One region of the Marinomonas sp. NPDC078689 genome, then DNA from elsewhere that is predicted to be linked to it. Evidence: predicted binding sites of a transcription regulator. Region 1 holds the regulator's gene; each other region holds the start of a gene.
The links. Region 1 encodes FNR, which switches genes on or off when oxygen is low (the NO sensors DNR and NnrR bind a similar motif). Its sites were predicted from a motif close to TTGATNTANATCAA; they were not measured.
Positions count from the first base shown of each region.

Region 2: ACIGBN_RS09475 (cytochrome ubiquinol oxidase subunit I) is a predicted target of FNR. The motif match lies at 2,440-2,453, and genes of this name have one in related genera.
Region 3: ACIGBN_RS09375 (YdcH family protein) is a predicted target of FNR. The motif match lies at 4,604-4,617, and genes of this name have one in related genera.

Region 1 is NZ_JBITUJ010000003.1:151,651-162,177, reverse strand. It holds gene prmB (50S ribosomal protein L3 N(5)-glutamine methyltransferase) at 1-484, opposite strand, end outside; gene ACIGBN_RS06960 (hypothetical protein) at 534-1,295, opposite strand; gene sppA (signal peptide peptidase SppA) at 1,438-2,451, opposite strand; gene ACIGBN_RS06950 (HAD family hydrolase) at 2,448-3,101, opposite strand; gene ACIGBN_RS06945 (MaoC family dehydratase) at 3,170-3,592, shown strand; gene ACIGBN_RS06940 (hypothetical protein) at 3,869-4,174, shown strand; gene ACIGBN_RS06935 (CBS domain-containing protein) at 4,215-4,808, shown strand; gene tusA (sulfurtransferase TusA) at 4,912-5,148, opposite strand; gene ACIGBN_RS06925 (alpha/beta family hydrolase) at 5,201-5,797, opposite strand; gene hemN (oxygen-independent coproporphyrinogen III oxidase) at 5,981-7,351, shown strand; gene fnr (fumarate/nitrate reduction transcriptional regulator Fnr) at 7,376-8,137, shown strand; gene ACIGBN_RS06910 (adenine phosphoribosyltransferase) at 8,164-8,706, shown strand; gene ACIGBN_RS06905 (YfaZ family outer membrane protein) at 8,798-9,364, opposite strand; gene ttcA (tRNA 2-thiocytidine(32) synthetase TtcA) at 9,376-10,212, opposite strand; gene ACIGBN_RS06895 (SprT family zinc-dependent metalloprotease) at 10,321-10,527, opposite strand, start outside.
Region 2 is NZ_JBITUJ010000004.1:222,284-232,810, reverse strand. It holds gene ACIGBN_RS09495 (hypothetical protein) at 1-19, shown strand, start outside; gene ACIGBN_RS09490 (LuxR C-terminal-related transcriptional regulator) at 122-718, opposite strand; gene ACIGBN_RS09485 (carboxymuconolactone decarboxylase family protein) at 1,088-1,639, opposite strand; gene ACIGBN_RS09480 (TetR/AcrR family transcriptional regulator) at 1,784-2,368, shown strand; gene ACIGBN_RS09475 (cytochrome ubiquinol oxidase subunit I) at 2,664-4,241, shown strand; gene cydB (cytochrome d ubiquinol oxidase subunit II) at 4,243-5,379, shown strand; gene cydX (cytochrome bd-I oxidase subunit CydX) at 5,439-5,549, shown strand; gene cydD (thiol reductant ABC exporter subunit CydD) at 5,554-7,317, shown strand; gene ACIGBN_RS09455 (amino acid ABC transporter ATP-binding/permease protein) at 7,289-8,953, shown strand; gene ACIGBN_RS09450 (TRAP transporter permease) at 9,521-10,527, opposite strand, start outside.
Region 3 is NZ_JBITUJ010000004.1:200,855-211,381, forward strand. It holds gene rnt (ribonuclease T) at 1-499, shown strand, start outside; gene ACIGBN_RS09365 (YbaN family protein) at 675-1,058, shown strand; gene ACIGBN_RS09370 (DUF748 domain-containing protein) at 1,095-4,343, shown strand; gene ACIGBN_RS09375 (YdcH family protein) at 4,675-4,938, shown strand; gene ACIGBN_RS09380 (TonB-dependent siderophore receptor) at 5,136-7,283, shown strand; gene ACIGBN_RS09385 (hypothetical protein) at 7,490-8,158, shown strand; gene ACIGBN_RS09390 (hypothetical protein) at 8,134-8,580, shown strand; gene ACIGBN_RS09395 (alkene reductase) at 8,677-9,819, opposite strand; gene ACIGBN_RS09400 (LysR family transcriptional regulator) at 10,001-10,527, shown strand, end outside.

The sequences.
Region 1 (10,527 bases):
TGTCACTCAGATTCACTGAGGCTTCATCAAAAACCAACGCGGCGGCAATGCCTAAACAGCCACTGCCTGTACACATATCCAGAATAGTTCTTGGATATTGGTTCAGCCAAGGGGCGAACTCACTTTCTAATAGAGAAATAATAGGCGATCTCGGGATCAAGGTGTCTTTTGTCACCTTGAATGGAAGCCCCATAAACCATGCTTCACCAAGTAAATACGGTAAGGGTTCACGCTTATTAATGCGGCTATCGATTAGCTTCAGTAAACGTTTTTTTTCATTGTATGTCAGCGCACAATCTAACATATCCCGATCAAAATCTAAGGGTAAACTTAATCCCCCCATGACAAGATGAACCGCCTCGTCCCAAGGATTGTCTGTGCCATGCCCATAAAAAAGGTCCGCTTTTTGAAAGCGGCTGTAGGTCCAGCGAATAAAATCTTTAATGGTGTTTAAGTCGCGAACTGCGGATTGTCTACTGCTCATTAGAATTCGGCCATGTATGGGGTAAAACAAAGCGGCATTATAGCCTTTATTATTTATTGTCTCTATCCTTGATCTGGATACGAGCGACGGATTGCGTTAATTCCTCCATCTGCTTATTGAGTTTTTCTAGATGGCCATCTTGTATGGATTGATGTTGATTTTTCAGCGCGTGTAACTGCTCTTTTAGCTGAGCGTTTTCTTCTTCAAGGCCGCTGACTTTGTTGTCTAGCTTGGCGAGATCAACGGCTTTTTGTGACAAGTTTAACTGCAACTCGTCCCGCTCTTTTTGCGTTTGCTTAAGTTGACTGTCGATGACCTTGTTGTGTGAAACTATGTCGTCATGGCGCTCCAGAATCATCTGGTGTTTCTCGATGAGCGCTTGGTGAGCGTTTTCTAACTGCTGCTTTTCTTCTGTTACCTTAGCCAAAGAATCTTGCGTCTCACATAAAACAGAACTCAATGAGAGAAAACCTTGGTGCGTCGCGCTTTCTTTTAAGGCTTGCTGATTTTCAAGGTCGACTTGCTTTTCATCCAGCAAGGTCCCAAGGGTTTGTGTTATTTCTCGTGAGAAATGATTGAAGGCTGGCTGCAAGGCATCATTTAATTCTTTCAGCTGATGCTGTTGGTATTCTTTATAGGACTCTTCCCACTCAGTGATCGCATTCAGCAAGGTGGTATTCGATGCATGGCGGCCGTCTTTCTTAAGAAAATAGTCGGCTATTCTTGGGATGTTCGGGAAATGGTTTTGCTCCAATAGATCCCAACAAGCCTGATGAATCTCTTCTCTTGCAATATTTGCTTTACGAGCCATAACGAAACACCTTCTTATACAATAATCAATTAAGTCATTATATTATCTTTTTTATCATTAAAACAGTTTATCTCAATGCCGTGAATAAAAAAGCCCCTGTTTGACAGAGGCTTTGATGACGATAGCAATCTTGCTTAGTAAATTATTGCAGCGTCACTGTGCTGAGTATCTTAGCCGCGAATTGCACGCCAAATTCTTTCGCGACTTTTTCCCATGGATCGCGCTCAGGGGCATAGACCACTGGAGTTGAATTCGGGAAACGAGTCTTTAACAAGTCATGCGCACTGGATAAACCATCAATCAATCCAATTTTCTGAGCTTGAACGCCGGTAAAGATCATTCCTGAGAAAACATCATCTGTGATTTTTAATCGGTCGCCTCGACCCACTTCTACCGCATGAATGAATTGCTGATGCGTTTCATCTAATACCGCTTGCCATTTCTCTTTCCCCTCTTTACTCATAGGCACAAAAGGATCAAGGAAGTCTTTATTTCGCCCTGCGGTGAACGTGCGGCGCTCAACACCAATTTTCTCCATTAACTTGCTGGCATCCCAGCCTGATGAAATAACCCCAATGGAACCTACTAAACTGGCTTTGTCCGCGTAAATTTCATTTGCCGCCGACGCAATGTAATAACCGCCAGAGGCCGCCATGTCTTCAACCACCACAATGACTGGGACATTAGGGTAAAGCGCTTCTTTTTGGCGAATGGCGTCATAGATAATGCCCGAATGAACAGGACTGCCACCTGGGCTATTCATTTCAATCACAACGCCGGTTAAGTTATGGCTTCGGTACGCCTCATCCAACAAGCCGACATATTCAGATGCGTCAATTTCTGCGCCGCTGCCAATTACGCCTCGCATTGGAATAACCGCAACCGTGTCTTTATTTAATTGGGTTGTATCAAATGACATCTGGCTTAGTGCTGCGCCAATCAAAGCCAGCACAAAGAGTAAACCGGTAAAACGGAAAAAGATTTTCCAGCGGCGTGCTCGACGCTTTTCAACCACAGTATCATTCAGTGTTTTTTCCAACAGCTGCCAGAGTCTCGAATCGCTGTCTTTTTCTTGATTCGCTGGATCTGGTGTTGTCGCGGGATTTTGTTCTGCGTCTTGGGCATTTTGCTTGTCTTGCTCTTCGGTCCAACTCATTGCTTTGTTAATCCTAAAATTGATGTTAGCTGCCTAATATCATTAATGATGGCATGGGGGTTACAGGCCTGCAATCTCTCTTGATGATGGGCGCCATAGGTGACGCCGACACTGCGCATTCCTGCGTTTGTGGCCATGTTCAAATCGTATTCAGTATCGCCGATCATGATGGCGTCATCGGGAGTAAGTTCGAGCTCTTCTAATATCTGTTCCAGCATCAAAGGGTGCGGCTTAGAAAGCGCCTCGTCTGCACAGCGAGAAGTGGTAAAAAAATCGTTGGTTTTGGTTAGCCCCATCACTCGATTTAAACCGCGTCGAGTTTTTCCGGTGGCCACAGCTAGGGCCAAACCTGATTGGCGTAATGTTTCAAGTAACTCAAAAACGCCATCGTAAGCGTTTGGTGGTGTTTGGTCTTGATCGACGTAAATCTGCTTATAATGCTCGGTCAATCTAGTTCGGTGAGCGTCATCCAGTTCTGGCCACACGGTTTGAACGGCCGTATCTAGAGACAAACCTATGATGTTCTTGATGTCATCGAAATGTCTTTTAGGCGCATCAACGCGAGCCCCCGCTTCTAACATACTGTTGCAAATTCCTGCAATGGAATCGAAAAGAGTGCCATCCCAATCAAAAATCACTAACTTAACCATGCAATACCTCTTAAGAATGGTGCGCCAAGAGTGTAACATAGCGAAAAAATGTAAGATAAGGATTAGCAATGACTTCTGGTTTCACTTTAGAGCAATTATTCATCGATCAAAGCATCGAATACCGCAAGATAGTAACAGAGGATGATGTTCATACCTTTGCGGCTGTCACAGGCGACTCCAACCCTGTTCATCTCGATGCACAATACGCAGCAACGACGTCTTTTGGTAAGCAAATAGCCCATGGCATGTTGTCTGCTGGCTTTATTTCTGCCGCGATAGGTACGCAATTACCAGGACCTGGTTGCATATACCTGGAGCAAAACTTGAAATTCCGTGCGCCTGTTTTTCTGGGTCAAGAAGTCGTGACCAGAATCACAGTGACTGAGATTAATGAGCGCCGCCGTCGTGTGACGTTAAAAACCGTATGTGAATGCGAAGGCAAAGCCGTAGTAACAGGCGAAGCCATTGTTATGGTACCTGCGGGCGAATAGTTAAGCGCTTATCGTTCCTTTAATATAAAGCACAGATTTTCTGTGCTTTTTTATTTAAAGACGGCGCAAGCGGTTCTTATATATGTAGCGCCCTCACACATCACTTACTAATGCTTTAAAACTGGTCTGCAAAGGTCCCTGTTTCGTCCTTATAGTGAACGAGATCCCAAAAAAAGATATTGGATAGTGTAAATACGCGACATGTATCAAAAAACGCTGGATTTATTTCCGGAGAAGAATATATTTAATGATATAAATCATGAGTTAAGGCGTTTTATGAACTTCCATCTACTTATCATTCTTGTCGTTATCGCATCGTCTTTGTTGAGCCTGTCTCAACGCGCGAACGCACAAGAAGAAAGTAAACAGCGCTGGGTGCCAGCGACTGGGCAGATATGCTGTGAAGCCGCCATTCCTGATTTAGATGTTGACCCAATAGATGACAGCTATGTCGCATTATACCTTTCATTAGTAGTGCCGACTAAAAAAGACAACAAGCTGTTTTCATTTTACCGTCATCCTATTAGCACATCACCTTCTGATAGAATCAAACCAAGGGCCCCTCCTGTTTTCTTGATATAACTCACCAATTTACTTTTTTATCTATTTTTGGAGAACTATCATGAAAACACTTACTTATGTTTCTACTAAAGACGTTAATGCATTAACTTGGCCTGTAACCATCGAGAATATCAACCTATATTCTCCTGCATTAAGCGTATTCACAGATTTTAAAACCGCGGCGCCTCGTGTTATTGAGTCTAGTACTCGTGCTGACGAATTGGTTCGCTTAATGAGAAAAGAGCACGTTCGCATGAAAGTAGTGGTAGACGCCAACAACGCATTTGTCGGTGTGGTAGGGTTAGAAGACCTGTCTGAAGAAGCTTTCATCAAGCAAGTCGCAAAAGGTTTTACTCGCTCTGAACTTTTGGTTGCTGACCTAATGCGTCCAAAAGAAACGCTATTGGCGCTGTCTTACAACTCATTGAAAAATGCCGACATTGAATCATTGTTGTACAGCCAAAAAACCAATGAGCTACAGCACCTTCTTGTTATTGATGAGAACAACAAAACGATTCGTGGATTGATTTCTTCAAGCGACATTGCGCGCCAATTAAAATTGGACATCGATGTTACCTTTTCAAGTTTCCGCAATATTTATAAAATCGCTTTATTGGGTGAAGTACACGCGCCAAGCAAATTGCAGGTAGCCTAACCCTAATAGACACCCTGAAAACCTAAAAAGCTCATGCCACGATTCAGAGGCATGAGCTTTTTTTGGGGTTAAATCCTTGCTATCAAGACAGACTTTTTAAGCCCTATTGGCTTGCTTTCTTTTGAATCCAATAAAAGTAAGTATCACCCTCTTGCACTTGCTCAAGCAAAGTATGACCTAAAAAGTTACAGAACTTAGGGATATCTCGAGTTGTTGAAGGGTCTGTTGCAATCACTTTTAAAATGTTTTTTTCTGCCAATTTGCGCATCTCGACATGCAGCATCATCACAGGTTCAGGGCATAACAACCCAGTAGCGTCCAATTCAGCTTGGTGTTCCATTATCGACTCACTCTTTGTCGTTGTTTATGGGGCGCATTATAAAACGCACTGGCTAGTAGTCCAATCCATGACGCGCTAACCAGGCCTCAATAGACGCCGAAATATTATCAATAACCTCATCTGTGCTTAGTTTCTGCTTTTTTAATGTTTTGAAATCATGATCGGCTCCCTCAAACCATTGAACTTCAACCTTCTCATTAAGTGTTTGCTCATTGACCCACTCAGGCTTGCCAAAAGGGTCTCTTGTGCCCTGTATGATTAAACAAGGCACACTCACCGCATCCAAAAAGGCCAACCTGTGTTTTTCAGGCTTTCCTGGCGGATGAAAGGGAAACCCCAAACAGACAATCGCTTTAACATTTTCTTGCTCTGAAAGCTGGGTGGCCACTCGCCCCCCCATCGACTTACCCGCCACAATCAGGGCTTTCTCAGTGTCAATTTGCGCGGCAAATTCAGGCACTAAACTGACGAATTTAGAAGGAGGACGCCTTTTTCCGGTCCGTTCTTGCTCTTTCATATAATCAAATGTAACAGGGACCACTGGTCTTGCGTGTTGCTGGGTCAAAGTATCGGCAAAAGCGCGCAAAAAGTCGCTCGATTGATGGCCCGCACCAGCCCCGTGCGCCAAATAGAGAGGAAGTTTTAACATATAAATCAGGCACCAAAATAAAAAAGTCATTAGAGCAGATTCCCAAGCTCCTTTGAAGAGGCGGATAGACAAGCCTTGCATAGGATTTCGTACACTTACTAGAAGCAAGTTTTGATCTATATCATGAAGCCACCCTGAGGCTAAGAGTAAACTTCGCATTAGAAAATTTAATAGGAAGACACCATGCTTTGGGATCAATCGCTTATCACCAAATACAACTTATCTGGGCCCCGCTATACCTCTTACCCAACAGCACCACAATTTGATAATGCCATCAGTAAAATTGCTTTAATTGACAAAATGCTAGTGCCAAATCAAGGCCCTATCAGTTTGTACTTTCACATCCCTTTTTGCGCGCATCTTTGTTATTACTGCGCTTGTAATAAGGTGGTTACCAAGCAGTATGATAAAGGCGCTGAGTACGTAGAATTACTCGAAGAGGAAATGCGTTTACGGAGCCTGATGATTGATCAACATAGACCTGTTACCCAGTTGCACTTTGGCGGCGGGACTCCAACGTTTCTTTCTGAGCAGCATCTAGAGCAATTATTTGCCGCGATAAATCAACAATTCACCCTAGTGCAAGATGGCAGCCAAGATTACAGCATCGAAATTGACCCACGAGAAATCACCTCGTCAAAAATGCAATTACTGGTAAAAAATGGCATTAACCGTATCAGTATTGGCGTGCAAGATTTCGATCAAGAAGTACAGCTTGCTATTCACAGAGTGCAGCCAATTAAAATGGTCAGCGACTTGGTTGAAGACGCCAGAAAGCTGGGCATTTCTTCGATCAACTTTGATCTTATTTATGGCTTGCCAAAGCAAACAATTGCAGGCTTTAAAGAGACATTAGAGAAAGTAATTGAGTTAAACCCAGACCGAATTTCCGTCTTTAACTACGCTCATCTACCGGATCGATTTCGCTCACAGCGCCGAATACTAGACCAAGACTTGCCGTCTCCAGAATTAAAATTAAACTTATTAAAGCTGTCCATTGAGACATTAACTGAGGCGGGTTATGAATACATTGGCATGGATCATTTTGCCAAGCCAAACGACAGTTTGAAAGTGGCGCAAGAAAAAGGCCAATTACAGCGTAATTTCCAAGGCTACACCACCCACGCAGAAACCGATTTGATTGCATTTGGTGTGTCGGCCATTAGCCACTTAAAAGGCGTATACATTCAAAACCACACGGATTTATCGCTTTATCAAAACAGCATTGAAAATGGTCAGTTGGCCATTATGAAAGGCTATATAAGTCATCAAGATGACCGTATTCGTCATCAAGTTATTATGACTTTAATTAGCCAATTTGAATTGCGTAGCGAGTCTATTGAGAAAGCCTTTTCAATTCAATTTGACCAGTATTTTTCCCAAGAATTAGAACAATTAGAACAACTGGAAAAAGATGGAATTGTTGAAATCGATCACCTTAAGGAACATACTCATATTAGGGTAACAGAGCGAGGACGCCTTTTGATTCGTTGCGTGTGCATGGTGTTTGATCAGTATCTAGACAGCGCTATCAAATACTCTAAAGTTATATAATAAATTACAGTCAGGGAAACATTTATGTCAATCTCAACCGCACCATCAAGATTTAACAGTAAACTTACTTCGCAATGTCAGAACTGTAGTCTAAGTGCATTATGTCTGCCTATTGCTTTGGCTGATGAAGATATAAATAGACTGGATCAGATCATTGAAAGGAAGCGCCCTCTTAAAAAAGGTGAGATTCTATTTCATCAAGGACAAGCGTTTGATTCAGTGTTTGCAGTTCGTACTGGGACACTAAAAACATTTAACATCACGGCTTCTGGTGAAGAGCAAATCACAGGGTTCTATTGCCCAAGTGAGCTGGTTGGCTTGAGTGGCATTGATAACAATAGCTACCCGATTACAGCGAAAGCGCTGGAAACCACGACTGTGTGTGAAATTCCGTTTAGCCACCTTGAGAACCTAACATCGCAAATCCCTTCTCTGAAACATCAATTGTTTAGGGTGATGAGCCGAAAAATCAGCGATGACCAACAAATGATGGTCTTACTGGGTAAAAAGAATGCCGACGAAAAAGTCGCCTCTTTCTTATTGAACCTTTCCAACCGCTTTAAAAAGCGCGGTTATTCAGCCACTTCATTTAGATTGGCCATGTCTCGCGGCGAAGTAGGTAACTATTTAGGCTTGGCGGTTGAAACGGTTAGCCGAGTGATGACTCGTTTTCAGAAAAATGAGCTGATCGAGGTAGACGGCAAAGAGATTTCAATCATCAACCTGAGCGAGATGCAAAAGTTGGTAGGGATAGCGGACGATTGTGCTAGAATAGCCGATATTTGATTCACAAATTAAGGCTCTTTCCCTTTATGCTTTACGACGATTTTTACGTTAAGTCATTAATTCGCACTGTTGAAGACTGGCCAAAAGCTGGCATCAGTTTCCGCGATATCACTCCTATCTTTAGCGACCCGAAAGGCATGCGCATGGTGGTGGATGCTTACGTGCATCGCTATATCGCAAGCGATATCACACACATTGCCTGTATTGATGCTCGAGGCTTTTTGATTGCAGCTGTATTAGCTTATGAACTGCAAAAGCCACTTATTTTGATTCGAAAAAAAGGTAAGCTACCGGGCAAAACCATTTCTCAGAGCTATGATTTGGAATACGGTTCAGCAGAGCTTGAGATTCAAGAAAACGCGGTTAAAGAAGGCGATCATGTGTTGCTGTTTGATGATTTGATTGCAACCGGTGGCACCCTATTTGCTGCCATTGAACTGCTTACTAGCCAAGGAGCAGAAATCAAAGAAGTCGCCGCTATTATTGATCTGCCTGATCTTGGGGGCAGCCAAAAGTTACGCGATAATGAGATCCCTATTTTCAGTCTTTGCGCATTTGCAGGCGAGTAATACACACTTCTGCCCCTAATTAGCAGGGGCAGCAGAAACAAAAAAGGTGGTCAATATGACCACCTTTTTTTATGCTTAACCCAGTCTATTCTTAGAATGCGACGGAAGCACCAACGCTAAGACCATCGCTTGTTTCGCGACGCTCATCATTGGTATAAACAGACACTGTGCTGCCGTAGCCAATGTAAACACGTGTGTTTTGAGTGGTCATGTATTCACCACGAACGTCATAAGTGTACATGTGATCCAAACGAGACACAGACAAGACTTCAGGAGAGTAATACGCTGAGCCATAAACGCTTAAGCGATTTGCCATTGGGAAGGTGTAACGGTACCAACCACCCAATGCTGCAGCAACCGCCACATCATCGTTTCTGCCATTCAGGTTGTTATCCAGCGCATACACACGAACCCCAAGACCAATCTGCAATGGGCCGCTGGTGTCTGTGTCTTGAATGTTTAAGCCAACATAAGCTGAAGAAGTGTCATCATCAGAATCGTGCGTGCCGCCAGCCGTCAAGGCGAAAGGCCCCATGTCTAGGCTCACATCAGCTTTAGCTAAATCATTGGTTAAGCTCACGCCTGCGTTAGACGCCAACACCATGGATGAACTTAAAATACCCGCTGTTAGCAGTAAGGCCTTATTCGTTAGATTCATTTCCATTAATCCTATATTGAGATGATGTTTAACTTGTTGAAAGCATCTTCTGATTGCTTTAATTCTTTAAAGTCGAATAACTCAGTATCAGCAAGGTGAGAAGGAACGACATTCTGCATTGCTGTAAACATAATATCCGTACGACCTGGGTACTCTTTATCCCATTGCTGAAGCATATCTTTTACCACTTGTCTTTGCAGGTTCTGCTGGGAACCACACAAATTACAAGGAATAATTGGGTAAGACTTTGCGGTAGCAAAGGCTTCGATGTCCTTCTCTTTGCAATAAGCCAAAGGACGAATAACCACATGCTTGCCATCATCGCTAAGCAACTTTGGTGGCATTGATTTTAACTTACCACCAAAAAACATATTTAAAAAGAGGGTTTCTAAGATGTCATCTCTGTGGTGACCCAGGGCAATCTTAGTGGCGCCAATTTCTTCTGCAAATCCGTACAGGGAACCTCGTCTTAAACGTGAGCATAAGCCGCATGTGGTCTTTCCTTCAGGAACAATTTCTTTAACGATACTGTAGGTATCGCGTTCCAATATATGGAAATCCACCCCTTGCTCTTCTAAATAAGCCGGTAAAATATGCTCAGGAAAGCCGGGTTGCTTTTGGTCTAAATTGACCGCAACGAGTTCGAAATTAATCGGTGCACTGGCTTGTAAATTACGAAGAATTTCAAGCATTGTGTATGAGTCTTTACCGCCAGACAAACACACCATTACCTTATCACCCTCTTCAATCATATTGAAGTCTGCGATGGCCTGACCTGTTTGTCTGCGTAAGCGTTTTTGGAGCTTGTTAAGCTCGGCTTTTTCTTTGGGTTTGCTAGTAAAATCCATGATCCACACGTGTATAAAACGAAATGCGACTATCTTACTATACAGTCCTCCCAGTCGCATTAAAAAACATCTGCTCTTACCCCATGGAGGTCACAAACCTCTCATTAATTATTCTTTCAAGAAATAAAGTGGAGAGCGACACAGCTTGCAAATGTATTCGGTGCCCTTCTTCGCTCGGTTATGACGATGGGCTGTGAAAGTATGGATTTGGCACTGGCATTGATAGCGGAAGGCTTTTTTTGGTAAGGGAACCTCAAAGTTATGGGTTCGGTTTGGCTCAAGATGAAACACCTTTTTCATCACAGCTTGCCACTC
Region 2 (10,527 bases), on a different contig from region 1:
GACACCGCTTAACTATTAGATAAATAAAATAGAACTCTAAAATAGACAACGGAATGAGATCTGAAAAGCAGAGGAAATAGCGGAATAACCGTTGAACTCTGTGTTATTGGCAGGAACCTTATCAAGGTTCGTTGTTAAACTTACTGAGATTTTGTTTGCACCATTCTCGTGCTTGTTGTTTATTTTTCACTTCAATTTTGTGGTAGATTTTGTGCAGATGGACCCGAACGGTCGCTTCACTGATAAAAAGATTGTCGGCAATAGCGCTGGATTCTAAACCAGAGAAAAGCAGGTTTAGTACTTTCACTTCTTTACGAGTAAGGTTATTAGAGCGCAACATACTTTGTTGCTCATGGTGAAGCATTTGTCGCATCCAACAATCCGTTACCGCTCTAGGAAACCATAACTCTCCACTGTTGATGGCTTCAAAACCTTTTTGAAACAAAGCTTCATCAGCATCGTCATAAAAAATGCCTTTGAGATTAGGCCATTCTTTAAGCGCTAAGATATCACCGTCTTTAGGAACATCAAAAATGACGAGTCCTTGGTGATCTTGCTCTTGCATGAACTGATTAATGAATTCGTAATTTGTTATGCCATTAAGCGTCTTATAATTAATGAGTAATAAATTATAGTGATTCACAACATACAGTAGTGGGCTGTAGCTATTTTGGCTTAAAAACTCGATGTGCTTATTTGCTGAATCTTCAATGCTCATAGAACTTTACCTACAATGTAATACCTTTACATAATAGTACATTTTTTGCACACACTTTGACACATATTTACGCTTTTTCTCGCCGTTTTTTGTACCAAAAAATCGATTAATTCTTCAACTCTATATTGAAAAATCAAATCAGTAAAATAGCGCTGAAGCGCAGTCTTTATGCCGTGATTGGCCTAAAAAGGCAGTGCTGGGGTAAGTCGTGTTTATCGTGATTTTATGGCGTTAGGAAAAGCGAAAATAGCAAATTAAATAATGGTTTTTTTATGACAAAGAAAAGATAAAAAAATACCCCCTAATGGTTAGGAGGTACATTGTGTTTTTGCGCTAGAAAGCACGTTTTTTGGGCGTGCAGTACGTCGCTTATTTAGGCTGCCAAGCGAACTGTTCAAAGACAGAATCAACAGGCGTTTCTGCTAGATGGTTTGTGTAATTACTCATTACTTTTTGAGATAGACCTAAAACAATTTCCAGCAATTGACGCTGAGCATAACCCGCTTCAAAGAAGCGTGTTATTTCTTCTTGAGTTAGAAAACCACGATTGCGAGTCATCGCCAATGTGGTTTCATGCAGCACTTGTAATTTCTCTGTCGGCATCGCTTCTTGATTACGCAATGCTTCGGTTAATGCTGGGTCTACCTTCATCATATGCGCAATGCCGGTATGGGCAGGAACACAGTAATGGCAAGCATGTTCAACGTTAATGGTTTGCCAAACAACGGTCAGTTCTTCTGCGTTGAAAGAAGACTCGGTGAACAATTTGTGCAATACCTGATAGCCTTCAAGTAGCCCTGGTGCTTCCGCCATTACACCGTGTAAACCAGGTAAAAAACCATTGCCTTTTATAGAGGCCTCAACGGCTTCTTTGCTCGCTTCTGGTGCGCTTTCTAGAGTATGGATGGTAAATTCGCTCATGGTATATCCTATTAAACAATGGATGATTTTGGTGGCTGATTGTTCGGCCTTGTTTTCAATAAAACGAATAATAAGTGGTTTTGAACGTTCGTTCAAGTTAAAATTGAGCGATCGTTCAAAAAGTTTTTTTATAGAAGAGTGACAATGAGAAAAAATGCCAAGTTTGACCGCGATCAGGTGGTGAATAAAGCGACTGATTTGTATTGGGAAAAGGGGTTTCATGCCACCTCAATGCGTAACCTCCAGGATGTAATTGATATGCGACCAGGCAGTATTTATGCGACTTTTGGTAGCAAAGAAGGCTTGTTTAAAGAAGCGTTGAAATGTTACACGCAGCAGGGAATCGCGGCCTTACATGCTTGCCGACGTGAAACCTCATCGCCGATTAGTGCGCTGCAAAGCTTTGTCAAAATGCTGGTGATTGACTCACAAACCAAGGCGCCGAATGGTATGTGTATGTTGGCGAAAACCGTCGCTGAATTAACCGAAGACAATGCTGAGTTATTAGAAGAAGCAAAAAATTCACTCAAACAAATAGAAACAGAATTTGCTTTGTTAATTGCAGACGCTCAGGCATTAGGTGAAGTGAAAAAAAACCAAACACCGAGAGAATTAGCCCGTTACATACAAATCCAAATTTCTGGTTTGCGAGTATACGCAAAAACCTACGGACAAGAAGCGCCGCTTGATCAGATGATCGAGGACATGTTCACTCAATACCCTTTTTAAAGAACCCACCATCACAACAGGCTGTTATAAAATCAACCAAATCACGAACTTATCGCATGGCCTACGGTTATTTGACCTAGGTCTATAAAAAGTGTCCAAACACCATTGAATGGTTTTCTCTGTCTTTCTCTTGATCTAACGCAATGTTTCTAAAGACAAGCTCACTCATAATTCACGCTTATAGTTAGCTCCAATGGCTGGAGCGGCGGCGGACGTAAAACAACAAGAGCATTGAGTTTAAAGAAAAGTGCCTGTGAACGTCTTTTCTCAATCAAGTGAATGGGTTGAAGTCATTATGATCAATGAAACGGTAGTGGACTTATCGAGGTTCCAGTTTGCTCTAACTGCTTTGTACCACTTTTTGTTTATTCCTTTAACACTCGGGTTATCTTTTATTCTTGCCATTATGGAGTCGGTTTACGTCATCACAGGCAAGCAAGTTTATAAAGACATGGTGAAATTTTGGGGTAAGTTATTTGGTATTAACTTTGCCCTGGGCGTGTCGACAGGTCTTACTATGGAGTTCCAGTTTGGTACCAACTGGTCTTATTTCTCCCATTATGTCGGGGATATTTTTGGTGCGCCGCTGGCGATAGAAGGGTTAATGGCCTTCTTCCTAGAATCTACTTTAGTGGGGCTGTTCTTTTTCGGTTGGGACCGTTTGAGTAAAGCCAAACATTTGGCGGTGACTTGGTTGGTGGCTTTCGCCTCTAATATGTCGGCCTTGTGGATTTTGATTGCCAATGGTTGGATGCAAAACCCAGTGGGCTCTGAATTCAATTATGAAACCATGCGCATGGAATTGGTCGACTTTAGTGCTTTGTTATTTAACCCAGTGGCTCAGGTGAAATTTGTTCACACTGTGTCAGCGGGTTACTGTACTGGCGCGATGTTTGTCTTAGCGATCTCAAGTTATTATTTGCTAAAAGGTCGTGACCTGGCTTTTGCTCGTCGTTCTTTCGCTATTGCTTCAGCCTTCGGTTTAGCCGCCACATTAAGTGTAATCTTATTGGGTGATGAGTCTGGTTATGAAATTGGCGATGTTCAAAAAGTGAAAATGGCCGCCATTGAAGCCGAATGGGACACACAGCAAGCGCCTGCGGATTTCACCTTGATCGGTCTTCCGAATCAAGATATTGAAAAAACCGAATACGCGATTAAAATTCCCGGCGCCCTCGGCTTGATCGCCACTCGCTCGCTGGACAAACAAGTGACTGGTATTGATCAGCTTAAAGAGCAAAACCGTCAGCGTATTATCAACGGCATCTATGCGAACCAGCTGCTTCAGAAATTGCGTGATGGATCAACAGATCCTCAAGTGAAAGCCGATTTCGAAAAAGTGAAAGGGGACCTAGGTTATGGCTTGTTGGTAAAAACCTTTGCCGACGACATGAACAACGTCACGGCGGCTCAAATAGATCAAACCGTGGAATACAGCATTCCGCATGTGGCGCCTATCTTCTTCTCTTTCCGAATCATGGTCGGTCTTGGCTTCTTTATGTTGCTGATTTTTGCCGCCGCTTTCTACCAAAACGCACGCCGTCGAATTGGTCAGAACCGTTGGTTCTTGAAAGTGATTCTATTTAGTTTGCCGGTTCCTTGGATTGCATGTGAAGCAGGTTGGTTGGTTGCTGAATATGGTCGTCAGCCATGGGCGATTGGTGAAATATTGCCTGTGAACTTAGCCGCTTCTGGTTTAACAGAAGGCGAGCTTTGGACCACTATTATCGGCATTACGTTACTTTATACCGCCTTCTTGATCGCAGAAATGTATCTCATGATTCGTTTCTCTAAACAGGGTCCTTCTAGCTTGCACACCGGTCGTTATGCACTTGAAAACGAAACGGCTCAGATAAAATCGCAGGAGATTTAACATGGATTATGATGTCTTAAAATTAATCTGGTGGGTATTGGTCGGAGTGCTATTGATTGGCTTTGCCATCACCGACGGTTTTGATATGGGCGTGGGTAGCTTGGTCAATATTATCACTCGTGATGACAGCGAACGCCGCGTGATGATTAACTCCATGGCCCCTCACTGGGACGGTAACCAAGTATGGTTTATTACGGCGGGCGGGGCGTTATTTGCGGCTTGGCCTGTGGTGTATGCGGCTTCGTTCTCAGGGTTTTATATGGCGATGATCTTGACCTTAGCCGCGATGTGGTTTCGCCCAATTGGCTTTGATTACCGCTCGAAAATTGACTCGCCTCGTTGGAAAAGAAACTGGGATTTATGCATAGGTTTTGGTTCTATCGTGCCACCTATTATCTTTGGTGTGGCCTTTGGTAACCTACTACAAGGTGTGCCATTCCAATTTGACGAGTTCTTGCGTGTAGATTACACCGGTTCTTTCTTTGGGCTATTGAATCCCTTCGCTATTTTGTGTGGCTTGGTGAGTCTGATGATGATCATTACCCAAGGTGGTGCTTGGTTGCAGATGAAAACAGAAGGGGACTTGCTGAAACGCGTTCGCAAAGCCACCATAGTGACCTCATTACTTGGCGCTGTGTTGTTCATCTTAGCGGGTGTGTGGTTAGCGTATGGTATCCAAGGGTACGTCATTACGAGTGCCATCGATGGTGGTCAAGTCCTTACTCCATTGATGAAAGAAGTGTCTATTGAGCCAGGCGCTTGGTTGGCGAACTACGATAAGGTGCCTTTATTAATGCTGGCTCCTGTATTGGGTGTATTAGGTTTGTTGGTTGCTGCGTTTGCGAGTCGTGTGAACAAAGGCGCCTTGGCTTTCTTAAGTTCCTCTTTGGGTATCGTGGGTATTATTGTCACTGCGGGTGGGTCTATGTTCCCATTCCTAATGCCATCGTCTACTTTTCCTAGCATGAGTTTGACTATGTGGGATGCGACTTCTAGTCAACACACCTTGCAAATCATGTTTATCGCCGCGTGTATTTTTGTGCCGATTATCTTGTGTTACACCATTTGGTCTTACATTGTGATGTTTGGTCGTATCAGCAAAGAGCATATCGAGAAAAACGCACATTCTCTTTATTAAGCACATTCATTAAGAAGGGGGGCGCTCCACCTGTAGCGCCCCACAAAGGAGACAGTATTATGTGGTATTTTGCTTGGAGTCTAGGGGTTTTACTGGCTTGCGCATTCGGTATTGTAAACGCGATTTGGCTAGATTTTAGCGGTTACGAAGGCGAAGAGGAGCAAAAGTAAGCGCATGTCTAAACAAGAGAAAGCGCACAAGTCGCCACGAAAGGCACGGCTAACTACGCCAGAATTGCAGTTTCTTAATGAATGGGCAAAACGACAAACGAAACGTTATCGTCTTGTTCAGCTGCTGGGTATTCTTTTTACCGTCGGTTTGGTTGCCCAAGCTTGGTCTTTGGCTAATGTCTTTTCTGACTTGGTCATTGACGGCGCTTTTTCTGTTTCATTGTTGTTAATCGCATTTTCTGCATTGCTTATTCGCGCGTTGGCCAGCTTTGGTCGCGAGCGATTAAGTGCCGCAGCCAGTCGCAGTATTCGCTATACACTGCGCAAAAAATTACTCTCACATTTGACTCATCTTGGGCCTTCACGCTTAAAAATTGACGAAGATGCGGCCTTGTCGACACGAGTCTATGAACAAGTCGACGCCCTCGATGATTATTTCAGTCGCTATAAACCTCAGTTGTTTATGGTGTCCTTGATTCCCTGTGTTATTTTGCTTGCGGTGTTGCCTGTCTCTTATATTGCCTTTGGGGTGTTTATGATGACGGCGCCATTGGTGATTATTTTTATGATCTTTGTGGGCCATAAAGCCGCGCAAGCGAACCGTCGACAGTTTCGAGTGTTGGCCATGTTATCAAACCAGTTTATGGATTTAAGCCAAGGGCTGGCAGAACTAAAACGCCTCGGTCGTACCGGACAAGCCAAACAGCGTTTGTCGGACAGCGCCAGTGCGTATCAAAGAACGACCATGGGCGTGTTGCGTTTGGCATTCTTATCAACCGCAACGTTGGAGTTATTCGCCTCCTTGTCCATCGCGATGATCGCCTTGTATCTGGGGTTGGGCTTGTTAGAGCAATTGCCTTGGGACAAAGGACAGGCACCGGTCACGTTAACTCAAGCCTTTTTTCTCTTGTTACTCGCGCCAGAGTTTTATTTACCGTTGCGCCAATTAGGCAACGATTATCACGCCAAACAAAAAGCCGAAGCCGCAGCGACCGCGTTATTGGAAATATTCAATACTCCGACACAAGACGCGCAGACCGCGAGCAAAGACGACGCCATTCAATCGCATTTATCGATCGTCAAAACACAATCTACCTCCTTGTTGACCTTTCAAGCATTGAGCTGGCAGCAAGCTGGCCGGACTCGTTTAGCGCCGATCAGTAATCATATTCGTGAAGGTGAGCGTATCTGGCTTAGTGGCGAATCTGGTGTCGGAAAGTCCAGTTTGCTGCATTTGCTATTGGGGTTTGAAAAGGGTTATCAAGGCGAATGTTTTGTTTACCACGAGCCATTTTCGACGCTGGATATTGCGCAGTGGCGAGGCCGATTGGCCTGGTTGCCACAAACACCAGAATGGGTAAATGGCAGCATTCGTCAAAATCTATTGTTGGGCATACAGCCTCCAAGTGAACAAGAAATACAAACCGCTTTAGAGAAAAGCCAGTGTGCGGATTTCATTAAGGCCTTACCGGCTGGGCTGGAGACCAAGCTTACCGAATTAGGAACCGGCTTATCAGGAGGGCAAATGCAGCGACTTTCCATTGCTCGGGCGCTGCTCTCCAATGCCGATGTTTGGTTGCTAGACGAACCGTGTTCTGGGCTTGACGAAGACACGGCTAACGCCGTACTTGAGACACTAAATAGCGTTTCAAAAGGCAAAACCTTGCTAGTGGTCAGCCACGATACACACCCGATTTCTTGGGCTGACAGACATTGGAATTTAACCCACGGAGGTTTGCATGAGCAAAGTATCCAAGCTATCGCTTAAGCGCCTGTTATTGGCGAACCCATGGGGCTTTGCAATACCACTATTTTTGGGTGTCATGGCCAGTGTGGCTGGCGTGGCATTACTTGGCATCTCTGGTTGGTTCTTGTCGGCGGCAGGGCTTGCTGGCGTACTGGGATTAGCACAAGGTTTTAACTATTTTACTCCAGGCGCTTTGGTGCGTTTAATGGCTATTTTGCGAACTGCAGGCCGTTACGGTGAGCAGGTAACCGCTCATGATCATCTTCTAAGTTTGCTTAAAACCTTACGCTTATGGGTTTGGGATCAACGAGTTGAAAAAGACCCAGCGAACCTACATCAGCAAAGCCGAGGCGACTTATTGCAACGGTTGGTGAGCGATCTAGACCAAATTATTCGTTGGCCATTGGTCGTGATGTTACCGTGGATTTACGCTTTATTAGCGTACGCTGGCGTGAGTGTGGTGGCGTACCTTATATCACCCACATTATTGCCGCCATTGCTGGTCGCCGCCGTGTTGCACTTAATCCTTGTACCACTTCTATGTGGGCGTTATGCCAGTCATAGTGTTCATGTTGGGCAGATCTTAGGCACGCACCGTCGAAGCCGCTTTGTTAGCGTGTTTTCAGCCCTAATCACCTTAACCATTCGTGGCCATTGGCAAGCATACTCAGCGCGTTTAGAACAATTGGACGAACGTCAGAAAAACACCGAAATTCGCATTCAACAAGCCATCAGCCTAGGTCGTTTAGCCTCTTATGCGATAACGATTGGATTGCTCGCGAGCTTCTTCATCTTGTTAATGGATAATCAAAGTCAGAGTGGTGCGCTTACCTTAGAGCAAGGAGTGCAGGGCACCTGGGTCGTTGCATTAGTGCTTTGTATACTAGCGGTCAACGAACTGGTTTTGCCTTTAGCCCAGTCTTTTGTCGCTCAAGGGCAATCCCAAGTGGGGATTCGTCGATTAAACCAATTGCGCTCAGAAAAACAGACCTCAGAAAAGTCAGAGGCAACCTCGTTAGCGACTATCCAGCGTATAGAATTAATCCAATATCGTGGTTACCATAGCGCCTCAGGGCTCGGAAATGCACCGATTAACATGACAGTAGAAAGTAACGACTGTGTCTGGCTACGCGGAGAAAGCGGTTGTGGTAAATCGACATTATTAGCCTCGCTAGCAGGAGACTGCTTGAGTGAAGGCCAAGCCTTGATAAACGGCGCGCCAAGCGATCTATACGGCAACGAACATTATCAATCCAAACTCAGCTATTTGCCTCAAAACCCTTATGTCTTTCAACAATCACTGCTAGCCAACCTACGCCTTGGCGCAGAACACGCCAGTGAAGAAGCACTCTGGGAAGTACTGGACGCCGTTGCATTAGGCGACTGGGCTCGTAGCCTACCTAAAGGGCTAAATACCTTAATCGGAGCACAAGGACGAGACCTCTCCGGCGGCCAACGAAAACGCCTCGTACTAGCGCGACTACTATTAAGAAACACCAGCGTACTGCTACTCGACGAACCCTTCGACGGACTAGACAGCGAAAGTATCAAACAAATTTGTCATTCACTGCAAAACGAATACAAACCAGACATACTCCTACTCATCAGCCACATCCCCAGCCCCCTCAGCGACAACGCCAGAGTCATCCAACTATAAACAATGCCTTTTATCTAGGGCAGTCGTAGGCCGGATGAAACGAGGCACGAGTGAGAACCCTGCGTTCACACATCTCCCGGCACGGTGAAAATTAACCAGAACATGAAAATTAACTAGGACAGGCACATTAAAACCCCCGTGGTTGCTGGGTTCGTGAAAATTAACCAGGACAGGCACGTTAAAAAGCCCGTGGTTGCTGGGTTCGGTGACTTTTTAATTTGTGGGCTGGCCTTCAGGCCAGTGACTCATGAATCGATGAGTTTAACCAGTAATTAACCAGGACTAATTAACCAGGACAGGCACGTTAAAAAGCCCGTGGTTGCTGGGTTAGGTGACTTTTTAATTTGTGGGCTGGCCTTCAGGCCAGTAACTCATGAATCGATGAATTTAACCAGAGGTCAGAGTCGAGAATTAACCAGGACAGGCATGTTAAAAAGCCCGTGGTTGCTGGGCTTGATAGATGTTTGATACGAAAATGTGATGTGGGCTAAATGATGAAAACTCCATTTTTATCGCCAGATTCCCATTGTGCCTGCGTCCATGCAGGCCTAGGAGTGAGTCATAAATTTAAATTGGCAGGGCAAAAATCAAAGTGAGTCCGCCGCATAAATACACAGCTCGTTTGATGTATTTAAAAGGGGCAATGAGTGCCATGGATATAAAATAGAGTGCGAGGGCGATTTTTAAGGCGCTTGCGATGGCTAACAATGGGCTGCTGCCTAATAAAATAAGCGAAGGGTTAGCGATCATCGCCAACGGGATTAAATACAAACCTACTCCCAACATCATGGCAATGCCTGCGACTTTGAGCCAGTTTTCTTTGACCATCCCTGCAGCGATGAAAACACTGCCACACACAGGGGGCGTGATCGTTGACAGCAAGGCAAACCAGAAGACAAATAAATGGGCTTGAAGTGCAGATAAGCCCAATTGCGCCAACGCAGGACCCGCTACCGAAATACAGATGACATACGCTGCGGTAGTGGGTACTTCCATGCCAAGGATTAAGCAGGCAATGGCAGTTAAGAAAATGGCAGGCCAAAGCATTCCCGCAGAGCCTGAAATAATGAGAGACGTTATTTTTACGCCCAACCCTGTAATTGCCAGTACACCAACCACGATAGAAGCACACAATATGATGGCGGCTATCATAGCGATTTGTTTGCCTGCATTAATGCCGACATCTTCTAATCGTTCAAGCAGTTGTTTTTTATTCGATACGCCTTTGGAATTGAAGAAAAGTAAAATAGCCGCACCAAAAATAGCGATACTGGCGGCAAATTGTGGTGTATAAGCAGGGCCAAACATTCCCCAAAGCAATATCCCAAATGGAATCATGAAGAAGCTACAGGTAATGAATAGCTGACGATGGCTAGGTTGCTGGTCTTTACTGACGGCTTTTAAATCATAGCGTAGTGCAAAAGCATCGATCCCCACCCAAACTGCCCAAAAATACAAGATAGCGGGTAAAATGGCGGCCATCATGATGCTTTGATATGGAATTCCTGTCAGCTCAACCATCACAAATGCGCCGGCGCCCATTAATGGTGGCATGATTTGCCCTCCAGAAGAGG
Region 3 (10,527 bases), on a different contig from region 1:
GGTCAAACCTTTTGAAGGCGCAAACCTAGAAAAAGCCGCCTTGGATTTTACCGGTATAGACCCATTTGATCCAGAAAGAGCGCACATTGAAGAAAGTGATGCTATCACGCAAATCTTCACTAAAGTACGCAAAGAATTAAAATCGGTTGGTTGTAAACGCGCTATTCTAGTGGGTCACAACGCTGCTTTCGATCATGGCTTTTTAAATGCGGCCATTGAACGTGCGGACATAAAGCGCAACCCATTCCACCCCTTCTCCAGTTTTGACACTGCCAGCCTAGCCGGCTTGGTATTCGGTCAAACCGTGTTGGCAAAAGCCTGTGAAGCGGCGGCGATTCCGTTCAGTAATGCAGAAGCGCATTCAGCAAAATACGACACGGAAAAAACCGCAGAATTATTTTGTGAAATGGTAAATCGCTTGAAACGTTTAGGCGGTTGGCCCCTCGTTGAGCCTGAAATGGAAGAGTCCATGGAGGCGATTTTTAACGCGGGCAAATAACGCAAAATATCTTTTCTTTAAGCGTCAATCGGGATCCTGGCTCAGCCGACCCCGTTTGACGGCTTTACCTCAACAATTTGTTACGTCTAGTCAGTAAAGTGCAAAGCGACTAGCATTAGCAGCCAAAGCAACGTTAGAATAATTTTCAACGTGACGCACAATCATGGGCGATGATATGCAAGGAAAACGAATTTTTTTCATTATTTTAGGCTGGTTTTCGCTCATCACTGGCATCATAGGGATTTTTCTTCCTTTGTTACCCACCACCCCTCTCGTGCTGCTTGCCGCATGGTGCTTTTCAAAATCCTCTGAGCGTTTTCATACTTGGCTGATTGAGCACAAATACTTCGGCCCAATACTTCGTGATTGGCAGTCTTCCGATGGCATCCCCAAACGCACGAGAAACCGAGCCATACTATTTATGTGGCTTGGCATGACAATATCTATCATTATTGTAGGACGGTTCTGGGCAACGCTTTGTTTAATCATTATAGGGTTGGCTGTGAGCATCTATCTGCTGCGTATGCCAACACGACCAGACCCAGAGAAATCCACCTAAAACACAACATAACCGCGGGTAAACAGGCAAAATACTATGAAAAAACCTTGGCGTAATTATCTTATCATTCCAAGCATCAGCCTATTCATTGTTATTTTTGTCACCTGGCTGCTGACGCCAATCATCGGCAAGCACTACCTGGTCAAATACTTTGCAGAACAAGGTGAAGAAGCCAGTGTGTCTAGCCTGTCGGTAGACTTCTTTCCACCTAAGATCACCTTAAAAGAACTTAACGTGATGGCGGGTGAACAACAGACACTGGCCCTGAATAAGCTGTCTGTTGGCATTGAAGTTTTCCCCTTGTTTACCAAAAACATCCATGTCACCGACGCCGACATTGATGGCCTTATCCTCGATATAAAACAACAAAAAGATCAATGGTTTGTGGCCGGTATCGATCTATCTCAATATCAGCAAACAACACCAGAAGAGACAACAGAGAAGGCAAAAGAAGAAGACACCGACAAGGCATCCCCATGGTCAATCAATGTGCCACGTTTTCGCTTTACCAACAGCGCCGTGCATCTAACACGTCAATTAGCTGAGCAAAGCAGCCCAACAAAAGACACACTCACCATTAACAATGTGGCCATTGACGACCTCGCCGGACAAGGGCTTGATTGGCAAGGTAAACTAGAACTCAACGCGTTACTCAATAGCGCGCAGTTTAGACTGAGCAGTCGCTTCGACTACAACCCGAATACTGCGACAGTGGATCTAACACTGGGTAAGAACCGTCTCCCTCTGAAAGACTTTGCGCACTTTGTACCTGCGCCTTATCAGCAAGGCAGCGGTGTGATTTCATTGGACGGAAAACTGGCGCTGTCGATTCTTTCCAACGCCCAATCGTCCTCTTTTTCGTTGCATAAATCGACACTGACTATCCGTGCGGATGACCTTGCACTGCCGCTTCAAGACAAGATGTCCGTCAGCACCAAAAACACGACACTGGACCTTGCTGATGTCTCTGCGACTTACAACACAGACAACGCCATCTCCGCATCGGGGAAGGTAACCCTGTCTAGCCAAGACAGTGCGTTTACTCAAGACGAGAACAGCACAGAATATCAAAGCTTGGATCTAAGCTCCGCACTGACCCTTAAGCGCCAACAAAACATCAACGATCTAAAAAGCCAGCAGACAGACATTCGCCTACAAGGCGTCAACATCCAACAAGATGGCAATCAAGCACAAGTTGGCAAGCTTCAACTCACCCTGGATGACTTGGTTGCTCAAGCCCAAGATGACGCCACAACCCTTCAGTTAACCAGCCATTTGTTAATCAAACTCAGTGATCTCAACGCACAACTACCTGAAGAACAAACCGCCGCGATCAAGAGTGCGTCTTTAGCGCTGCCGTTTGAAATCAACAAAACAGCAGAAGGCATCACCGCCAGCACCCCGAAAAGTGATTTCTCTGTCACGGGCCTATCGCTCGCGTTAACCTCGTTACTGCTCGACAACGACCATACCGGCATTGAGCTGTCGAATCTCAGCGCAAAACAAACATCAGACGAACAGGTGTCTTTAGCGCTCAACAGCAAGGTGTCAAGTAGCGGATTAGCCGCACAACAGGCGGACAATAAGCTGGCATATCAGACGCTCAATTGGAGCAATTCGCTCACTGCGACCCAAAACAAACAAAGCATTGCCATCCAAAACAGCCAATTTGACTTAGCCATTGGCCACCTAGATGTTGCCAAAAAGGACACCATTCACTCGACCTTAGGCAACACGCAACTGACGGCAAAACAGCTTAATATAGACTTAGACGGTGACAAAGCGCCGAACCTAACCGGCACAGGCATCAACCTGCTAAGTAACGCCATGGACAGCCAACTCACCCCTGAAAAGCGCGCGGCAGCGTGGGACAGTGCTAATCTGACTAATTTAGATATCACACAGCAAGGCAATGATTTCGCCGCTACTTTGCAGCAGTTTATTATTAACAACTTGGTGGTCTCTGAGCCTATCAATAAAGGTAAAAAGCAGCCGCCACTGGCAACGTTAAGCCATCTAGAAGTAAACCAAGTCAACGCCAATCAAGATGGCGCTCAGATAAAAAGCGTGCTCACTAAAAATCTAGTCAGTAATGTGCTGATGGACAAAGAACGCCGTATCAGCAACCTAGTCTTTATTGATGCTAACCAGCAAACACCGCCTGATGCCACTGTGCCGAAAACCTCAGCACCAAAAGAAAAAGACGCGAACAACACACTTGAGAAAACGCCTGGCGCAGCCCAAGATCCTGCTTTCAAGGCGCCTTACTACGTGATTCTCGGTGCTTTTGACCTTACGGGCACCTCTAGCGTTCATTTGGAGGACAATGGCGTCAAACCGCCACTAAAGCGCACACTCGAGATCACCAAGTTATCGCTTAGAAACCTCAATACAAAAGACAAAAAACAAGCGACAACACTTGCCCTTGAAGTGAAAAATGGCAAATACACCAAACTCAACGGCGACCTAACAATTTGGCCTCTGGCCGATGAGCTAACCATGCAAAGCGAGTTAACAGTATCCCAAGCCGAATTGCCTCCCTATTCCCCTTATATAGCGAACGTATTGGGGTATCAAATTGATTCTGGGCAACTGAACCTAGATTTGAAGTTGGACTCACAACAAGGCGAGCTAAGTGGTAAGAGCCATCTGGTGTTAAAACAATTTGACCTTGGTGGCACCTACGAAAGCGGCTCCGCCATTAAGGCTGGGGTGATTCCTTTGAACATAGCGGTCGGCGCTCTCAAAGACAGCAATAACAACATCGACCTAGATATTCCTTTATCAGGCAACATTGATAGCCCTTCTTTTGGCTGGAGCGACTTCCTCTTTATACCAGTGAAAAAAGCCTTATTCCAAGCTTCAAGCAGCTACCTGCTGCAAACCTTTGTGCCTTACGCCAACGTCATCACAGTGGCGCAATTCGCCAGTGATCAATTGCTAAAAATACGTGTGAAACCATTGATCTACCAAGCAAAAGAAACCACTATCGAAGACCAACAAGACGTCTTCTTAAAACAATTGGTCGCCCTGCTCAAAGACAAAAAGCAAAGTGAACTGAAGATTTGTGGTATTGCCAGCTATGTGGATCTAGGCCTTGAGCAACCACCAGCAACCATTGACGACCAAGCAAGGCACCAAGCCAACCTTATTGCAGAAGAAAGAGCAAACCACTTAAAGGATTACTTGGTGTCGCAGGATATTGACTCTGCACGCTTGTTTATTTGCTCGCCAGAATTGGACTTCTCGAAAAAAAGCCAACCGCGTATTGAGCTCAACTTCTAACGACAAAAAGCACGCGTTAAAGGCCAATTCATTATAATGAATTGGCCTTTTTTATGATCTAAGCCGTCAACATTCGGTAAAACTCAGCGCCAAATACTAAAACCCTTCGCAGCAAATCTTCACGCTATTGATTTACGCCCATACTCCCTCATACCTTAGTGTATGGCTCGCACGAACAAGACGTCATCTTAATGCGAGTCTGAATACAAGGATTTAAATGCTCGAGCCATCGGCATGGCAGCAAGCTAGACAGACAAAGTTTGACACACATCAAGCGCTTCCTTGGCTCTCTCACGTAATCTAGTAATAAGAAATACATAAGGAGAATATTATGCCGATCGAAAACCACACACTGGTCAATGAATTACCAGAGTTTAAAGAAGACATTCATCACCTTAAAATGACCGATGCGCATTTTAAGAAGCTGTTTGATGAGTACAACTTCATCACGGAAGAAGTTGAAAAAATGGAAAAAGAAATTGTCCTTACTAGCACCGCCGAAGAAGAGGAGTTTAAAAAACGCCGCCTTCAGCTTAAAGACACAATCGTAAATTACCTTAAAACCGTCACCGAACAAAAGACGGCGTCCGCTTAGCGTGCATTATTGTCAGGCAACTGACCAACAAAACGTTCAATGACACACAAGGCAATGATGTTGACCAACACATTGCCTTTTTTGGCCAAAAAAGAAGACATCCGCAAAAAAGTGTAAACTTTCAGAAAAAACTCAATTGAAAATGATTATCAAAAACACTATTATGCGCGTCTTACTTACTTACCCTTGGCCCAGCTATGAATTTGAAAACCACGCTAACGATGATGCAAGCATATGGAGCGCTTGTCTTTTCCGCCGGCGTTATCGCAGACTCTAATGTAGAAGACCACACCACGGATCGGTCAGAACAAGTTGAAGTCACATCCACAACAAACGACTCAGCGCCAATTGAACTAGATGCTCTCGCAGTCAAAGGGCGCGCTCTGTCGCTTTACAAAGAAGACGAATCAACACTAGGCACTCGCACCAGCACGCCCATTGATGAAACCCCGCAATCCATTCAAGTGTTGCCCAAAGAGCTGATCGAAGACCAAGCAGCCAACCAAATTAGTGATCTTTATCGCTCTATCTCAGGCGTCTCCTATAACAATTTTTCAACGGTCACCATGCGTGGCTTTGCCCAAGACGAAGTACTCTACGATGGCATGAAAGGCGACCCTTATAAAGGGTTTTCTATCCCTCAACTGTTCACCATCCAAGAAGTTCAGGTGTTAAAAGGCCCTTCTGGCGCTCTATATGGCGCAGGGGATTCCGGCGGCACAATTAACTACGTGACCAAAAAACCGACTTATGAGCAGAAAAATACACTCGAGGTGAGCGCTGGTAACAAAGACTTCTTAAGCGGCAGCGTTGAGTCGTCAGGCCCAGCCAATGAGTCGGGTTCACAACGTTATCGTGTCGGCATTTACTCAAGTGGAGAAAACTCTTACCGCAATAATGTCGAAGAAGAAAACGAAAACATTGACCTTGGCTACGCCTGGGACCTCGATGAAGATTCGACCCTCACACTACAATATACCCATATCTATCAACATATCGATGGTGCCCGTTTACGCGGTATTCCTACCGATGACGACGGTAACTTCCTAGCAGACACCTCATGGAATAACAATGAGCCTTCGGATTATCAGGAATTAAAAGCCGATGTTTTCCAAGCAACCTTAGACCATGAAATCAATAGCTGGTTAAGCAATCACACCAGCATACGTTATTTCGAAAACACAGAAACACAAAATTATCATGAGCTAAAAAGCTTATCGGATACAGATTCTGATGGCGTTGCGGATACCGCTACCCGAGAATACCGCGATCAAGTTTGGAACAATAAAGGGCTGAATGTCTCCTCGTACTTTGTTTCCGAATTGGGCAAACACACCTTGGTAACGGGCGCAGATTACTACTACAACAAAGAAGATTATGTCTATTATAAAGCCACAGGAGAAAGTGCTGGCGTCTCAAACCTTAGCCTAACGAACCCTGTTTACGACGACGACGTGAGTGACTACACCATGAGCTTGTCGAAAGACCAAACCACAGAGTTGAATCAGGTAGGCGCCTTTATTCAAGACCAGTGGAAAGTCACGGATAAACTGAGCTTATTGGGTAGCGGTCGCCTTGATTACATGCAAGAAGATTACACCGATCACAAAGGAGATACGGAAGCGTCTTATAACGATGTGGGGTATTCCACTCGCTTTGGTGCGACCTACGATCTGAACCGTTACCTAAAACCTTATGTGTCTTATTCAACGGGCTTTTCACCACAAAGCGCTTCTGATCAACAAACTTCTGAAGACGGCAGCTTATTTGACCCAGAAGAAAGCCAGCAATACGAACTTGGTGTGCGCACTTACTTGTTTAACAACCGCTTAAACCTGAATCTTGCGGTGTACCATATTGAGCGCAAAAACATGCTTGCAGAAGACCCTGATGACGATGATTACAACATTGCCATTGGTAAAATCCGCAGCCAAGGTTTTGAAGCCGATGCTTTAATCGACATTACCAAGCGCTGGCTGGCCAACATCAGTTACGCCTATAACGACGTCAAAGTGACCGATACAGACGACGCCTATCGTTACGAAGCCAACATGCCGCACCATCAGCTTGGGGTATGGACTCGATATGACTTCCCGAGCATAACCTCTTCCATTGGTTTTGGCGCGGATTACGTCAGCACTCAAAAAAACCGCGACAATCAAACCGTCAAATCCTACACCGTTTACGATGCGTCTTGGCAAACCGTATGGGAAGACTGGAAGTTCCAAGCCAACATCAAGAACTTATTTGATAAAAAATACGCCGTCAGTGGCTTCACCGAAACCATTGGTTCCTACGTCGGCGAACGCCGCCGTGTTTATCTAACCGCCACTTACGACTTTTAATCATAAACCTGATTCCATCCACTCGCTGGAATCAGGCTCCACCTTTGACGCCTCCTCTTCTCGCTCTATCGATTTAAAGATATAAAACCGCGTTTTCCATTAGATTATATGTAATTTATATAAAGTGATTCCTGTCTTTAGGCTATTAACCCCTAGCCCAATTTCCCCTACCTTAGCCTGACTCACTCACTTAAATGGATTCTCTGATGAAGATTAAACATTACCTGCTTACGATTGTCTTTTTGCTCTCCTCTATAACGGCCTATTCTGCGCAGGCAAGACTCTTGGTGACGCTTCCCAATAGCGTTAACTCTCCCGCCAGTATGGCCCTAGACAAAGAGGAAAATATCTATTTTACGTCGCCAAACTTTCACAACGAGACCTTCATGCAAGATGGCCTGCTCGACAAACCCGCGATGCCGGCCATTGGTAAAGTGGACAAGCAAGGTAAGTTTTCTGCTTGGTATACCTTCCAACAAGCCGACCTAGAAGCCAGCACAGGCAAAATCGCCCCCATGGGCATCGCGTTTGGCCCTGATGGCAATCTCTATGTTGCCGACCTGCAGCTGTGGTTCAACAACGGTAAGTACAAGTCTCGCGTATTAAAACTCACCCTAGACAAAGGCGAGGTCGTCAAGGTTCAAGTCGTCGCTACAGGGTTCATGTTTCCTAATGCCCTAGCATGGCGAGGCAATGACCTTTTTGTCTCAGACACAGTGCTGTCAGAAACGCTTGAAAACGGCAAACAGCTCAGCGGTGTGTATAAAATTAACTTGCAACAATTAGACGCGACGCACCCAGCAAAAGTGTTGCCTTATGATAAAACACTTCAAATCCGTACTTATTTGAAGTGTTTCATTCTGATGCGTCATTGAAATTTGGCGCCAATGGGTTAGCCATCGACGAGAAAGGCAATTTGTACACTGGGATCATGGAAGACGGCACTATTTTCAAAACCGCCATGGACAAAGACAACAATAAACTCACGACCACCTTGTTCGCCAAAGGCTTTATTGCCACCGATGGCATGGCATGGGACAAACGCACCAACAAACTCTATGTTGCGGATTTATTTGCCAACGCGGTATACAGTGTCGACTCTCAAGGAAACACAGTAGAACTGGCTAAAAACGGAGACACTGACGGAAAAGACGGACAATTGGATGCCCCAGCAGAAGTCATCGTCAGAGGAAAACAGGTCATCGCAACCAACTTCGACGCGGTTTTCGACTCGCCAAAAATGGTCAACACAACCGCCGATGCACCAAGCACGTTATCTGTTATCGATATCAAATAAGCCTGACGCCTGTTGTCCTATCCCGTCAGATAAAGAAGCAGAAAAAACGTCTATTGAGCGCACATAGGCACTCAATAGACGCGTTCCATTTAAGCGTTACACTTTCTGATAGCGAGGATAATCGTTATAGCCTTGAGCCGTTCCGCCATACATGGTGGCAGGGTCAACGTCATTGAGTGGCCATCCATTGGCAATACGTTCTGGCAAATCTGGGTTGGCGATAAAGGGACGCCCAAAAGCAAACAAGTCGCCGTGCCCCTTGCTCAATACTTTCAGTGCTTTTTCAATTGTGTATTTGCCCGCGTAGATAATACGCCCAGAAAACGTCTCTCGAACCGCACTGTAGAAAGTATCGGGAAGATCTGGGGCGTTTTCCCAGTCGGCTTCCGCTATCGATAAATACGCCACATTGGCTTGCTCAAGCAACTTGATCGCCTCGATATAAGTGGTATGTGGATCGGCTTCGACCAGACCTAAATACACTCGGTCTTCATCGGTGCTAGCAAACAAAGGCGCGAAACGCACACCCAAGCGCTCTGGTCCAACCACCTCACTGACCGCGGCGACAATGTCTTTCAAAAAGCGCAAGCGGTTTTCAAGAGAACCACCATATTGATCCTCACGCTGATTGCTGTGCTCGGAAATAAACTGATTCACTAAATAACCATTCGCACAATGCAACTCAACCCCATCAAAGCCTGCTGCTAGGGCATTTCGTGCCGCTTGTGCGTAGAGCGCGACTAACTCGCCAACTTCTTCCGTGGACAATGCACGTGGCATACTTGGCTCAGCCAGAGCGCCTTCACCTGGACCTGTTTCGACAAACACGCTGACGTTATCCGCTGCAATCGCACTCGGTGCGATAGGAGGCTCACCAGCTGGCTGTAAACTGGTGTGAGAAACCCGTCCTACGTGCCAAAGTTGAGCAAAAATAATGCCTCCTTTTTCGTGTACCGCACGGGTGACTTTTTTCCACCCTTCTATTTGTTCTGGAGAATGTATGCCTGGCGTCCACGCGTAACCTTGGCCTCTTGGCTCAATTTGCGTGCCTTCTGTCACCATAAAACCCGCACTGGCTCGCTGAGCGTAATAACTGGCCATTACATCATTCGGAACATTACCCGGTTGAGAGCTACGAGAACGGGTCAATGGAGGTAAAACAATACGGTTGTTAAGGGTATAAGGCCCCAGTGCAACGCTAGAAAATAACGCACTTGTGTTCGGGGAAATTTGTTTCATGAAGACTCTCTTTTAAAGCAGATTGTGTAACACCTTGTTTAAAAATATGTTTTGTTCTGGCGAATGCTCTACATGAGACAAGGCCATACCGAACACTGCGATCGCCAGCAAAACAATGTTTGTCAGCATAGAGGCTTAAATATACAATTTGAAACAAGACTTTTTTGTTTAAGATACAATTATGAATGGTATAAACAGACTCGATATCAAACAGCTCAGAGTGCTAAATGCTTTGCTAGAGCTTAACAATCTCTCTCAAGTGGCACGCAAGATGGGATTAACGCAACAAGCCATCAGCGAGCAGCTGCGAAAAATGCGCGACTTATTTGATGATCGTCTTTTTATCCGCCAAGGCAACCACATGGTCGCCACCCCCAAAGCCCAAACACTGGGCCCTGCGGTTGAACAAATTCTTAAACAGCTCGACGCTCTGCTCGAACCTGATGTGTTTACACCACAAACCTACAAAGGGGTGATTAGCATTAGTGCCACAGACTATGCGACACAAGCACTGTTGCCTCAATTGTTCAGCATTACTCGCCGACAAGCCCCTGGATTAAAACTGATTGTTCGAGATTTCGAATCGGACAAGGTCAATCAACTGATTAGTGCAGGAGAGCTCGACCTATTAATCAGCTTTCCTGAATTCATACCAGATAATCTCGCTTATAAGACCCTACTCGAAGAGCAACATTTGTGTATTACTGG